DNA from 2 places in the Paenibacillus jiangxiensis genome. Region 2 is predicted to be linked to the other one. Evidence: riboswitches for the same ligand, from Rfam matches in the RefSeq annotation. Region 2 holds a riboswitch; the other holds the start of a gene.
What was found. A riboswitch is a leader RNA that binds a small molecule or an ion and turns the genes downstream of it on or off. The one in region 2 is predicted to bind FMN.
Positions count from the first base shown of each region.

Region 1: it holds a riboswitch for FMN, as region 2 does, so the genes downstream of both, ribE (riboflavin synthase) here and ACI1P2_RS01970 (DMT family transporter) in region 2, are expected to answer to the same signal.

Region 1 is NZ_JBJURI010000012.1:72,425-79,831, forward strand. It holds gene ribH (6,7-dimethyl-8-ribityllumazine synthase) at 1-259, opposite strand, end outside; gene ACI1P2_RS13430 (bifunctional 3,4-dihydroxy-2-butanone-4-phosphate synthase/GTP cyclohydrolase II) at 314-1,546, opposite strand; gene ribE (riboflavin synthase) at 1,591-2,253, opposite strand; FMN riboswitch at 2,563-2,735, opposite strand; gene ACI1P2_RS13440 (IDEAL domain-containing protein) at 2,854-3,303, opposite strand; gene ACI1P2_RS13445 (peptidylprolyl isomerase) at 3,520-3,954, opposite strand; gene lysA (diaminopimelate decarboxylase) at 4,085-5,413, opposite strand; gene ACI1P2_RS13455 (spore germination protein) at 5,536-7,170, opposite strand.
Region 2 is NZ_JBJURI010000002.1:30,486-37,892, forward strand. It holds gene ACI1P2_RS01960 (M20/M25/M40 family metallo-hydrolase) at 1-302, shown strand, start outside; gene ACI1P2_RS01965 (M20/M25/M40 family metallo-hydrolase) at 308-1,651, shown strand; gene ACI1P2_RS01970 (DMT family transporter) at 1,732-2,682, opposite strand; FMN riboswitch at 2,862-3,008, opposite strand; gene ACI1P2_RS01975 (PstS family phosphate ABC transporter substrate-binding protein) at 3,211-4,416, shown strand; gene ACI1P2_RS01980 (DUF4367 domain-containing protein) at 4,542-5,810, shown strand; gene alr (alanine racemase) at 6,025-7,206, shown strand.

The DNA of each region.
Region 1 (7,407 bases), on a different contig from region 2:
TGGAGCCGCGGATGACTGTTCCGAGCGTTATGACGGCGTCGAATTTTCCGCTTTCCGCCATTTTTTGGGCAATCAGAGGAATTTCAAAAGCTCCCGGCACCCATGCTACAGAAATCTCATCATCGGCAACACCGTGCCGCTTCAGGGCATCAAGCGCTCCGCTCAGCAGCTTGTTCGTAATAAATTCATTGAATCTTCCAACTACAATACCATATTTTAATCCGGAGGATACAAGATTTCCTTCAAAATAATTCGCCATTCTGATCATCAGCCTTTCCGAGTTTGGTTTGGTTTTAGGTATTATCCGACTACATCAACGCTCATTCTGCTCAAGCGTTTCGAACGTAAGAAGATGCCCCAGCTTCACCTGTTTTGTATGAAGATAATTCGAATTGTCCTCGTTCTCCGGAATTTGAATGGGCACACGTTCGACCACTTCAAGACCGTAACCCTCCAGCCCTTTTATCTTTCTGGGGTTATTGGTCAGCAGCCGGATTTGGCGCACTCCTAAATCCCTGAGCATTTGGGCACCAATGCCGTAATCGCGCAGGTCAGCCGAAAAACCAAGCTTCAGATTGGCGTCTACCGTATCAAGACCTTCTTCCTGAAGTTTATAGGCTTTCAGCTTATTTATCAACCCGATGCCTCTGCCTTCCTGCCTCATATAAAGGAGAATGCCGGCGCCCTCTTCTTCAATTTGGCTTAAAGCAGCCGCGAATTGCGGCCCGCAGTCACAGCGGTGCGAATGGAACACATCCCCCGTGAGACATTCGGAGTGGACCCGGACCAGAACGGGCTTCGAGGGATCAATCTCGCCCTTGACAAGCGCTACATGCTCCTTGTTGTCCACCTCATTGGAATAGGCCACGGCCTGAAACACTCCGAAATCGGTTGGCATGCGCACCGCCACCTCCCGCTTTACCAGCTGTTCGCTGGCGATCCGGTAGCTGATCAGACTTTTAATGCTGATCAGCTTCAGACCATGCTGGGCGGCGATGATCGCCAGGTCCGGCAGCCGGGCCATCGTACCGTCTTCCTTGATCACTTCACAGATTACACCAGCCGGTGCAGCGCCGCTCAGCTTGGCGAGGTCCACGGCAGCTTCCGTGTGGCCTGCCCGTCTTAATACGCCGCCTTTCTTGGCGATCAGCGGAAACATATGGCCCGGTTTGCGGAAATCGCCTGCTGACGCTGCTGGATCGACGAGCGCCTTGGCCGTCATGGAGCGCTCCACAGCGGAAATACCTGTCGTTGTTTGACCATGGTCCACTGACACGGTGAAAGCCGTGCCGTGAAAATCCGTATTCTGCGCCACCATCGGCTTAAGCTCAAGCTCATCGGCCCGCTCCTGTGTAATAGCCACACATACGAGACCGCGTCCCTGGGTAATCATAAAGTTGATCGCTTCGGGGCTTGCCTTGTCTGCGAGCACCACAAAATCTCCTTCATTCTCACGATCCTCGTCATCCACCACGATCACAATCTTGCCCTGCTTGAGATCGGTTATGGCATCCTCAATCGAATCAAAAACGATATCCTGTCCCATGTCTTTTCCCTCCTTGTTTATACAGTGCTGATACCGGGCTTGCCTCAGGAGAACCCGTGCTCGGCCAGAAACTCAAGATCAAGCTGCTTTGGGGCTTGTGTCTGCCGATCTTTCCTGTTGAAGAACAGCAGATGCTCCACATATTTACCGAGAATATCGCATTCGATATTGACAGTATTCCCCGCCCGCTTGCCGCGCAAAGCCGTCGCTTCCAGCGTGTGGGGAATAATGGACACAGCAAAGGACGAATCATAAAGCTGAGCCACCGTGAGGCTGATTCCGTCAATAGTCACAGAGCCTCTCGGCACCAGATATTTGAACAGCGCATCGTCATCGGGAATGATCTCGTATACGACTGCATTCTGGTCCCGGGTGATACGGGCAATCCGGCCGGTGCCATCCACGTGCCCCTGCACGATATGTCCGCCAAACCTGCCGCCCGCCGCCATGGCCCGCTCCAGATTCAGGGGGTTGCCGGACTGAAGCTCGCTTAAATTGCTGTGCCGGTACGTCTGGGGCATCACATCCACCGTGAAGCTTCGTTCGCCGATTTTGGTTGCGGTCAGGCATACGCCGTTTACGGACACGCTGTCGCCGATCTTGAGATCCTCAAGCACCACCGCGGCGGAAATCTCCAGCTCCATCGCTTCCCCGCTGCGTGTTGCCTTGCGGAGAATACCCACCTCTTCAATAAGACCTGTAAACAACGGCTTCTTCCTCCTTTCTTGTGATGCAAGACCATGATCGGCCCGTATTCTTACAACCGGAATGTTCAGAACAGTAAAAAAAGCGTCTATCGATTAAAAAAACCCCCGGCGATTAGATCGCCAGGGGCAGGGATTACAGAGTGAATCAGCTTTCATAGGCATAACACGAAGCATCAAAAGTTCAGATCTATGTACTATAGAGGCTACAACAAAACAAACCTCCGTACGCCTGCAAATGGCTTTAGACGGACTGAACATTTTGAAAATGTGTATGCGAAAGTCAGCGCTCCATTACTGGTGCGCACGTCCACGATCCTTCTCCCATCCAGACTATACTGTCGGTCCCGGATTCGCACCAGGTCCACCATCAACCGCTTGTCGCAAGCAGTATCCGGGTCACGGACTGAGCCGCCTGATATGAACCATGCCCATCAAGCGTCATCACCGCCGGTAGGGAATTTCACCCTGCCCCGAAGGATAGATATTCGATTATTTCCATAAGTCGGTTGTAATTGAGCAAATCGTAACACTTTGAAACACAAAAAGCAAGCGGCAAGATCCTGAACCCGCCGCTTGTCCGTCTAACTTTAATCAAGCCAATTATGCCTGAAGCTCCATATATTTTTGCGAAAGCTCCTCAAACCACACCTTATCATTCATCTGCAGCGCCAGGTCGATTAAATCCGCCAGCTCTTCTCTCTCCAGTTCAACATCATCATCAAAGGAAACGACAGCCGTAGCCACCGGGTTATGCTCCGAGCTTTTACGAAAATCATAATCCAGCCGAAGATCGATAACCCCGTCAATATACTCACACTTCAGGAAATATATGATTTCACACATCAGTACGGGACGCACTTCATTTTCCAGGATGCAGTCCATTACTTTTGCGGAATAATGCTGATTGGTAAGACTGAATTTATGGTCGGCCGCCGGTCTTTCTCTGCCAAAATCGTCGGTGAATTTCAGCTCAACCGGGTACAGGTTCATCACTTTGCCCATCTGCTTTTTTGTTATTTCAATTATTTCACTTGTATCCAGGGTAATCATGCGGCACCTCTCCATATTTTTCTTATTTCATGCAAATAACGCCGTTGTTTCAGGCCGTATGCCTTTACACCTATATCGGATGCTAGTCCATAATTTTTAACCCTTAGTTTAGCACTGTTTATTGCATTATTCAAAATTAATGTTTCCAAAACAAACGAGGCGATCTATCCCCGATGGAGTACCGGGAACAGATCGCCTCTTAAAACTCATTTTATATTACGCTTCAAACACCGTAACTTCCTTCATTTTGTCACCCTGCTTCACGGCATCAATGTGCTCCATGCCGCTGATCACTTTGCCAAAAACGGTATGCACACCATCCAGATGCGGTTGCGGCTCGTAAACGATAAAGAACTGGCTGCCGCCCGTGTTGCGTCCGGCATGCGCCATGGAGAGCGCGCCTTTTTCGTGTTTGGTCGTGTTAGTAGCTGTTTCGCAATCGATGGTGTAGCCAGGACCGCCTGTGCCGTTGCCGACCGGACAGCCGCCCTGGGCTACGAAGCCCGGAATCACACGGTGGAAGCTCAGACCGTTATAAAACCCGCTGTTTGCCAGCTTTTCAAAATTTGCTACCGTATTTGGAGCTTCTTCAGGGAGAAATTGAATCTCAACAACTCCGCCGTTTTCAAGCACGATTTTGCCCTTTTTCATTTATTGAACACCCCGTCCATCAAATTTGGCGCCCGGTGGATGTTAATGCTCCGTCCGGACTGCTGTCAGAAGAGACATCAGACTACAGTGTACTATGAATCCCCGCACTTGGCAAAGTCTTCTGTTTTCTTTACACAAGTGTGCGGCTGCTCACACGCTCAGGGATCAGATCGTTGCGCACCAGGTCTTCATAGCTCTCGCGGCGCACGACAAGATCTGCCTTGCCGTTTGTCGTAAACACGACGGCAGGACGGCGAATCCGGTTGTAATTGCTTGCCATGGAGTAGTTATAAGCTCCAGTGGATGCCACAGCGAGCAGGTCACCGCTCTTCACCTTCGGCAGCTCGACATCCCAAATCAGCATATCGCCGCTCTCGCAGGCCTTGCCGGCGATGGATACCGTTTCCTCGGCCGGATCATGCGCGCGGTTGGCCAGCATCGCCTCATATTTCGCCTGATACAGGGCCGGTCTCGGATTATCCGACATGCCTCCATCGACTGAAACATATTTGCGCACCCCGGGAATATCCTTAATGCTTCCGACCGTATAGAGCGTGGTGCCCGCATCACCGACAATGCTGCGGCCCGGTTCAATCCAGATTTCCGGCAGTGTGGAGCTGATTCCTGCAAAATGGGTTTTGACCGCTTTGGCTATGGCTTCCACGTAACGGGACAGCGGCAGCGGTGTATCCTCGTCCGTATAACGGATCCCGAAACCGCCGCCAAGATTAATGACCTTAAATTCCGCCCCGAGCTCTTCTTTTACGGACCTTGTGAATGCAGCCACACGCTCAGCGGCTACCTGGAAGCCGTCCACCTCGAAAATTTGGGAGCCGATATGGGAATGGACGCCGAGCAGATTCAGCTGACTTTGCTGAAGCGCCAGCTTAACGGCCTCCATGGCGGCTCCGTTGCCGATATCAAATCCGAATTTGGAATCAGTCTGGCCTGTAGAGATATATTCATGCGTATGGGCTTCTACGCCCGGCGTCACGCGCAGCAGAATATTGGTCCGCATCTTCCGCTCAGCCGCAAGCGACTGCAGCAGGTGCAGCTCAGTCAGACTATCCACAACAAAGCAGCCGATCTTGGCATCCAGTGCCATTTCCAGCTCGGCGGGCGTTTTATTATTTCCGTGGAAATGAATCCGCTCAACGGGAAACCCTGCTTGAAGAGCAGTATACAGCTCACCGTCCGACACTACATCCAGGGACATTCCTTCTTCTGCAGCAAGGGCGCACATTGCCACTACGCAGAATGCTTTGCTTGCGTAGGCTACCTGAAAAGAAAGCCCCGTCGCGCGGAAGGCTTCGATAAATTCACGGCAGCGGCGGCGAACCAACTGCTCGTCGACAACATAAAGCGGTGTGCCGAACTGCTCGCCAAGCGCAGTCGCATCACAGCCGCCTATTTCCAAATGCCCTTTGGCATTGATTTTGCTGGTACCATGTAAATACATTTCCTGGGGCCTCTCTTTCTGGAACAGCTCTAATTCCAAAGAATGTTTACATAAGTATAGCAAAAAATGCGCAGCGGGCAACGGATTTTTGTGCGGAAACCATCCTGATCTTAGCCTATCCTTCAGGTGCCGCCTTGATGCTCCGGCATGCGTGTGGAATCGCGCGGCTTGTTATACGACGGCCTCCTTTCATCCTCCATCACCGATTTACGGATAAGGATGGACAGCATACCCTTGGCGCTGAAAGGAATAAAGGGCCACATATACGAGGAATTGTAGGAACGGTGTACCGTAAGCAGCACAAGAATGGCGGTGACGCCGATCACAAACCCTTTTACTTTAAAGGCGGCCACCAGCACCAGCAGCACCAGCCGTATCAAACGGTTGGCCAGCCCCAGCTCATAGCTTGGCGTTGCAAACATCCCGATTGCCGCGATAGCCATATACAGAACCACCTCATTAACGAACAGTCCGGTCTGGACGGCAACATCGCCGATCAGAATCGCTGCGATCAGTCCCATGGCGCTGGCAAGAGGTGTCGGCGTATGTACAGCCGCCATTCTCATCAGATCCACCCCGAACTCAATCAGCAGAAACTGAAGGATCAGGGGCAGCTTTGCGGCCTTCTGAGGACCGATAAAATCGAGCATAGGCGGCTTCAGCTCAGGGCTGATCACCATGAGCATCCAGAGCGGAAGCAAGAACAACGAGGCAATAATGCCCGCAAAGCGGATCCACCGCAAATAACTTCCCATAAACGGAGACTGCCTGTTTTCCTCCGCATGCTGGCACAGATCGAAAAAGGTCGTTGGCAAAATCATAACGCTGGGGGATGTATCGACAAACAGAACCACCCTTCCCTCAAGCAAATGGGAAGCCACCACGTCCGGGCGCTCCGAATAGCGCACGAGCGGGTACGGGTTCCATTTTTTGTCGGTCATCGCCTCCTCAAGCTGCTTGTCAGCCAGCGGAATACCGTCAATGACAATCTTTTTGACTTTGGCTCTGACCGATTCAACCAGCTTTTTATCCGCAATATCATCAATATAAGCAAGGCATACATCAGTGCGTGTGCGGCGGCCAACCTGCATGATTTCATATTTAAGTCCCGGGTCTCTCAGACGCCGCCTGACCAGCGCAATGTTCGTCATCAGTGTCTCCGTGAAGCCGTCTCTTGCTCCCCGCACAACTTTTTCAATGGTCGGCTCCTCGGGTCCTCTTACGGGATACGAACGGGTATCGACGAGAATCGCCTTGTGCTCTCCTTCGATAAAAAAAGCGCTCACTCCGGTCAGCACTGTATTAATGACAGCAGACATCTTGTCCTCCAGCTCCACCTGAACGTGCGGGATAAAACGTTCAAAGTATGACTCCAGAGTATTGGATGATATGTCACTTGGTGTCACATAACTGAGCCGGTCAAGCACTTCGGACAGAAGCAGGGAATTTGCAAATCCATTTATAAAGAAAATGCCTACCTTTCTGCCCCCAAAGTTCATTTCGCGCAGAATCACATCAAAGGATTGTCCAAGCCCCACAGTATCCTGCAGCGTCTGCTTAATATCCTCCATTGTGACAGGAATCGTATCCTCTTCCTGCCAATACAGCACGGATTCTTTGACATTATTGGAGATTTCGTTTTCAACCTTCTCCTGATGCCGCTTGCGGGCCTCAGCATCCTCCCCGTGTCCGCTCTCCCCGGTTGGCGGGTGCTGTACAGCCTCTGTATCTCCTTCATGCTGTGTAGTATGATTCATTCGCTCTATTTCCCTCCTCAGCTGTCCATTAAAGTTAGTATGAGGAAGCTGACGGATTTTATCCTTACCACAATAGCTCTTTTCGTGTACATGGATTGTTATAGTGATAGTTTCTACTACAATCTCTGTACCAAGCGGAAAATTCCTGTGTTAACATTGGTGGACGCCAAAAGAGATGATGTTTTCAGAAAGTGTTAAGCCAAGTAACGACACACTGGAAGAGTTAAAGAACAGGCT
Region 2 (7,407 bases):
ACCGTCCGGCAGGCTCGCAGGACCCGCACGCGCTGATCGTGCAGGCTTCGGCGGCCGCAACGGCCGCCATCGGATTTGAGCCTGTACTGGGCGAGGCCAGCAGTACGGACTCCAACATTCCGATTTATTTGGGCATCCCGGCGGTCACCCTGGGCGGCGGCGGTGACTATGGCGGGGTACATACTCTTGACGAATATTTTGACCCGCAGGATTCCTACCTTGGCGCGCAGAAGGTATTTCTGACCGTGCTTGGACTGGCGGGGTTTGAGGGCGTATCCGACCCACTGCTGGCGAAAAGGTAACGGCTATGGAAAAAGTCTATCAATTTATTGAAGAACATAAAGAGATGTATCTGGAATGGCTGATCGAATTATGCAGGCAGCCAAGCGTAGCCGCGCAAAACAGAGGCATTGAGGAGACCGTTGCCTTGGTGGAATCCCATTTAAAGAAATTGACGGACAAGGTAGAAAGGATTCCGACCTCGGGTAATCCGATTTTGTACGGGGAGATTCATACCGGCAAGACGAAGACCTTATCCTTTTATAACCATTACGATGTGCAGCCTGAGGACCCGATTGAGTTGTGGGACAGTCCCCCGTTTTCACCGGAAATCAGGGACGGTCGGCTGTACGCCCGTGGGACGGCGGACAACAAAGGGACGCTGATGTCCAGAATTTGCGCGGTTCATGCGTATCAGAGCGTATACGGCGAGCTGCCGGTCAATCTGAAATTCATTATCGAAGGGGAAGAGGAAATCGGCAGTCCGCATCTGGAGGAGTTTACCGCGCAGCACCCGGACAAGCTGTGGGCGGATGCGAACATCTGGGAAAACGGATTTAAGAGCATCGATGGACGGCCGCAGATCACGCTTGGCTGCAAAGGAATGCTGTATGTGGAGCTGCATGCGCATGGGGCAAATATGGATCTGCATTCGGCGAAGGCGGCGATTGTCGAGAATCCGGCATGGCGGCTCGTATGGGTGCTTGCCACGCTTAAAAATGAGCGGGAGGAAATCCTGATCGACGGCTTTTATGACCGTGTGCTCCCCTTGACGGAGGAAGAACGCAGGCTGACCGAAGAAATGGACTATCAGGAGGCGAAGGAGCTGGAGCAGCTCGGGCTGAAGCAGTACGTGAACGGGCTGTCCGGTTTTGCGCTGAAGGAGAAGCTGATCTTTCAGCCGACCTGTACCATCTGCGGAATAGAAGCCGGTTATACGGGGAAAGGGTCGAAAACGGTTCTTCCTTCCTCGGCAAAGGTGAAGCTGGATTTCCGTCTCGTGTCCGAGCAGGACCCTGCGGAGATTTTAACGCTGTTGCGCCGGCATTTGGACAAGCAAGGCTTTGCGGATATTGAAATTGTTCCATTAAAGGGGCAGCATGCGGCGGTGACGCGGATTGACGATCCGCTGGTGCAGAAGGTGGTTGGCAGCGCCAATACATTTTTCGAACAAAAACCGCAGGTAATCCGCTCTCAGGCTGGGACGGGCCCGATGTATAACCTGTGCCAGAAATTCGGAATCCCGTCGCTGGGCTTCGGTGTAGGTCATGCCGCCTCGCATAATCATGCGCCGAATGAAAGTATCTATGTGGAAGATTACGTCGAAGGCATCAAATTCGCCGCATTGGTGCTGCATGAATTTCCAAAGTGAAATAGTGTATATATTGAAAAAAACGACCGCGTTCCCGTTTATGGGGACGCGGTCGTTGTATTATTAGGCGAAATTTCGTCTCACGCGGAAAGCTCCCTGGGCTGTCTGGAAATGAGGAACAGCGTAACCCAGATCAGCATAAAGCCGATAAGCTGCGGCAGGGTGACCAGCTCATGAAAAGCGATCCAGTTAATGAGCACGCCAATCATCGGGAAGCTGAGCTCGGCCAGCGTAGCATAGGACGCTTTGGTTGAGCTGAGTCCCTTGTAGTACAGTGCCATGCTGAGCAATCCGGGAAGCAGCGCCTGCAGCACCAGATTCAGGATCACTCCGCCCGCGGCCCATGTGCCTGAAGGGAGCTGCCAGGGGGCATGCTCCATAGAGGTCATCACGAGCAGCAAAGGCAGGGCCAGCATGAAGCGCAGAGACGTTACCGTCTCATATTTCATGGTGCCGAGCAAATATCTGCCCATGACGGTGGAACCGCCCCATAAAGCGGCAGCGCCCAGAGAGAGCAGGCTGCCGACTTGAATAAAATCGTTGACATGGCTGAAAGGCATCGACCAGCCGAAGGTCAGCATATAGGTGCCGGCCAGCGCCACCAGCAGCAAAATGCTGAAGTAGCGGGGCAGCAGCTCTTTTAAAATGATTCTGGCCATGATGATGGCACAAAGGGGCTGCATCTTCTGCAGCAGCAGCACCGCATTCGGGCTGCCGTCGGACAGGGCCATCGTGAACAGCACGGTGGCGAGTGCCGATCCGCCCCAGGAGATGAACAGCAGGGCTATGGCATGGCGCAGCCGGACCCGCTTCAGCTCCGCGCGGTGCCGCCACAGCACCGGCGCGGCGCAGATAAACAGAATGATGTGCTCCAGCAGCACGATCTGCGTGGAGGTCAGATAATCCAGCAGCAGGATGCGGAACAGGGGATCAACACCCCATAAGGCCGCACCGATGACGACCAGCCAGAAGCCGCTTTTGACAGGAGCTTGCCGTAGAATAGCTCCGGATGAAGCTGTTGTTTCACTCATGATTGTTAGCTCCTTTGTGGATGAAGGACCCATAGAGGCAAAAGCCCCCGTTCACGTGTCGTTAACACGGACGGGGGCTGATGATCAAATAAACCTGAACGTATGCAGTGGCCATGGGAATTTGAATGCGCCAAAAAGAGCAAACTGTTCCCCCGGAACCCGCTGAACGTGGTTTATTGTGCGATCTTCTTCCATCCGGACTGTACCGTCGGCTTTGGCATCTCACCAAATCAGTCCGCTGTCTGCATGACAGGCAGCGGAGTCGCGGGCTCGGCTCCAGGAGCCATACCGCCGGTCGGGAATTTCACCCTACCCCGAAGATCCTTATTCCGTTTTTTTAGATAGTATCTATTCTACAGTTGCAAGTCATGCTCCGTCCAGTGAAATTTTCATGAAGGAGGCAGCGGGATTTCATGGTTTTTCAGATTTTATAAAAATATGGCCTATATTACCAGCCCAGGATATAATGTGATGGAAATGACGGGCAAGTAGGAAGTGGAGGAATAGAAGGGGGAGATCGGGCTGTTTTTGAAAGCTGTTGTACATATCATTTTGACATTGGTTGCTTTGACATTCGTGTTATTGCTCGGTTTTATTGCCTTGCTTTTCATTTCATTTACGGTGGACGGGCAGAGATTTTATATTCCATTGTTTTTTGCCGTTTTAGGAATCGTTATTATTGCCATCATTTTGTTCAATTTTGTCTCTGTCAGACTCCACAGATGGTACCGGATGGGCATTGTCATCAGCCTTGGCTGCTGTGTGCTGGCCGCTGCGGGGTATGAAGCGAACCACGCTTATGTCAACAGTCTTAAAATCGCCAGTGAGCAGGATGTAAATCTGGAAATGTACGAGCCCTTCGCAGATGAAACTAAAACGGTGGGCCTGTCCAAACCATCCTCCTTCAGGATAACCGGTGAGGGCGCGCTGCCCCGCCTGGACGGAGCAACCGCACTCTATCCGGTATATTCGGCTTTTGTGCAGGCTGTGTATCCGGAGAAAAACTATCCGGTACACGACAGCGAGGTCATGTCCAGCGGAACGGCCACTGCATATAAACTGCTAATAACCAGGGAGACGGATTTGATCTTTGCAGCGGCTCCGTCCGAAGGGATATTGCAGCTGGCAGGTGAGCATTCCTTGGATTTGAAGCTTACTCCCATCGGCCGGGAAGGCTTCGTGTTTTTTGTAAATACGGCTAATCCTGTGACAGGTTTGACGAGTGAGCAACTGAAGGATATTTATAGTGGTAAAATTACGAACTGGAAGGAGGTCGGGGGCCGCGATGAGGAGATCCGGGCGTTCCAGCGGCCGGAAGATAGCGGAAGCCAGACCATGCTGCGCAAATGGATGGGAGAACGCGAGCCGTTTGAACCCGTGACAGAGGATGTAGCGGCAGGAATGGGCGGAATTATGCAGCAAACGGCGGATTACCATAATTACAGGAATGCCATCGGGTTTTCCTTCAATTACTTTGCGACCCGCATGAATGCTGATGAAGGCATCCGTTTGCTGGCCGTTGACGGCATAATGCCCAATGCAGATACAATCAGCCGCGGCAGCTATCCGATTACGGCACCGTTCTATGCGGTTACGGTGGAGCCCAAGTACGGGAAAGGCAAGACCGGCAAGAAAAAAGAGGACGAATCTACTGCCAAGCTTATTCGGTGGATTCTCTCCCCGGAAGGGCAGGAACTAGTTGAACAAACGGGTTACGCCCCGGTCAACCGCTAAGTTTTTAGAGATGAACCGGCCGGCAGTAATTAAAGGCTGCTTGTCAGGCTAGTCAGCATAAATCGAACAAGTCCCTCATAGACATGTACTAATTCGAATTAAAACATGCTGAAGGGGTTGATGATATGCGCCGGAGTTCATGGATACTTGCCATGATCATGTGCGTGACCGTGCTGCTGGCTGGCTGCGGCAAGAAGAGTGCGGACGATGTGGTTAAAGATTTGAGTGATGTGGTAAGCGGGATGGACAGCTATCACGGTACGGCGCTGATGACCCTGCATACCGGCCAGACGCCGCAGGAATATCTGGTGGATATATCCTACCGCAAACCCTCATATTATCGTATAGCCATGACCAATGAGAAGAAGGATATTACCCAAATTGTGCTGCGGAATGATGAAGGGGTATTTGTCCTTACACCGAGCCTGAACAAAAGCTTCCGCTTCAAAAGCGACTGGCCGGATAACCAGGGACAGGTATATCTGTACGAAACACTGGTGCGCAGCATAATAGGCGATGAGACCCGTCAGCTGGCTGACGATGACAAAGCCTACGTCTTCGATGTTGCTGCCAATTACAACAGCCATGCGCTTGTCCGCCAAAAAATCTGGCTTGCCAAGGACAATTATGCTCCGCAGCAAGTGCAGGTGTCGGACGCCAATGCCAAAGTCGTGGTCGATTTGAAATTCAGCGATTTCAAATTCGGCACGGAATTTGACAAGGACGCTTTTGATATGGAGCGCAACATGGCGGCAGGCAGCACGGCTGTTCCACCATCCGGTTCAGGGGATGCGAAGGACGGGCAGCCACAGGCTGAGACCGGGGGCGTCAAGTCATCGGAGAACCAGGATCAAACAGGAACCTCTGATGAAACAGGAAACACGGATCAGGCAGGAACGGACTCAAGCGGATCAGCCGCGGGTGAGGCTAACGGAACAGAGGAGCAACCTGCGGCGGATGGTACCCAGGCTGGTGACGCAGATGCCGGTGCCGGGGAACCGAACGCAGGAGCTGACGGCCAATCAGGTCAGGGAAGCGAGGACCCGGCCATGAGTGAATTCGGAATTATCGAGCCGACCTATATGCCGGAAGGCGTGCAGATGAGGGATATGCCGGAAGTTGCGGACAGCGAGACCCATGCGGTGATGCTGCGTTATTCCGGGCAGTACAATTATACGATTGTGGAGAGCCGGCCGCTGGATCGGGCTGTATCCCTTGCCGCAGGCGATCCGATCGATATGGGCTTTGGTGTGGTAGGTGTATTGACAGGGGATCAGCAGCAAACCTTGACCTGGATGATGGACGGTGTGGAGTTCAGAATTACGAGCGCCGACCTGCCTGTTCAGGAAATGATTCAAATCGCCGCGTCTATGCAGGATCAATCGGGTAAATAAATCCTTGTAGGCGGATAGTGACGGTTGGTGGAGTTATTCGCTCTGCCGCTGCCGCTGTCCGTCTTTTTCTTCATCCGCTGTTTTCCTGTACTTGGAGCTCTCCGGCCCTGCTTCATTGACAGCCGCAGCATGGAACATTACCATGATACTATTCAGCTTACATCGCCCAGCGCGATCCGGCTCGGACCCAAGACATTGAAGAAGGTGACCTACAGTGCAAGTACAATACAGACCGACCCGTGCGGAAATCAATCTCGATCATTTGCGTTCCAATTATGTGGGCTTTCGCCATGCGCTGCCGCAGCAGATGAAGCTGCTGGTGTGCGTCAAGGCCAATGCCTACGGTCATGGAGCGGTAGACGTGTCGAGAGAGCTGGAGCAGCTCGGGGTTGATTATCTCAGCGTGGCATTTCTGGACGAAGCCCTTGAACTTCGCAGGGCAGGAATTACTTTGCCTATCCTGGTTCTGGGTTATACGTCACCGGAGGCCGTGCATACGGCATGGGAGAACGATCTCACTTTGACGCTGTTCACGACAGAGGTGCTGGAGGCCATTCAGGCGCTTGACCGTAAAGGCAGCCCGCGCAGGCTGAAGGTGCATATTAAAATTGACAGCGGCATGGGACGTCTCGGTTTGCTGCCGGATGAAGGCGCACTTGCCTTTATCGAGAAGGTCTGGAATACAGAAGAGGCCGAACTGGAAGGAATGTACACTCATTTTGCCCGGGCGGATGAAGAAAATAAAAGCTATACACTGGAACAATACCGGAGATTTCAGAGTGTGGCGTCGGTGCTGAAAGGGAAAGGCTATTCTATTCCCCTCATACATACGGGAAACAGTGCAACGGCTTTGGACATGCCGGGGCTGTCGTTCGACATGATCCGGCTCGGCATCGCCATGTACGGCTTATATCCTTCCTATGAGGTGAACCGTCAGGCTGTTGAACTGCTCCCGGTTTTGACACTGAAAACGGAGCTGTCCTACGTCAAAACACTTCCCCCCGGTTGGGGCATCAGCTATGGGACCAAATATACAACAGCTTCCCATGAGCTCATCGGCACGCTTCCGGTCGGTTATGCCGACGGATATTCGCGGATGCTGACCGGTAAAGCGGAAGTACTGATACGCGGCCGTCGCGTTCCGGTATTGGGCACCATTTGTATGGACCAGTGTATGGTATCTCTGCAATCCTTCGCCGATGAGGCGGAGAAAATTCATACCGGCGAGGAGGTTGTTCTCATCGGCCAGCAGTCCGGCGCGAGCATTTCCGCGGATGAACTGGCTTCCTGGCTAGATACCATCAACTATGAGGTGGTCTGCATGATCGCGAACAGGGTTCCACGGCTGTATATGCGCGAAGGCCGATTGGTTACCCGCAGAAACCCGTTATTGTAGCAATTTGTGCCAATGGATAACGAATTACCGGTTTTTTCTTCAATTAGAAGCAAAAAGTGAGGAAATGACAAGAGAAACGATATGAACAGGCAGGAGTTTGCGCAGAGCGTCTCGAAATATGTTATTTAAGAGGCGAAGAAAACACTATGCTGGCGCATAAACGGGAGCATGATGGCGGCAGCGGGGTGTTTTTTGGCAGGA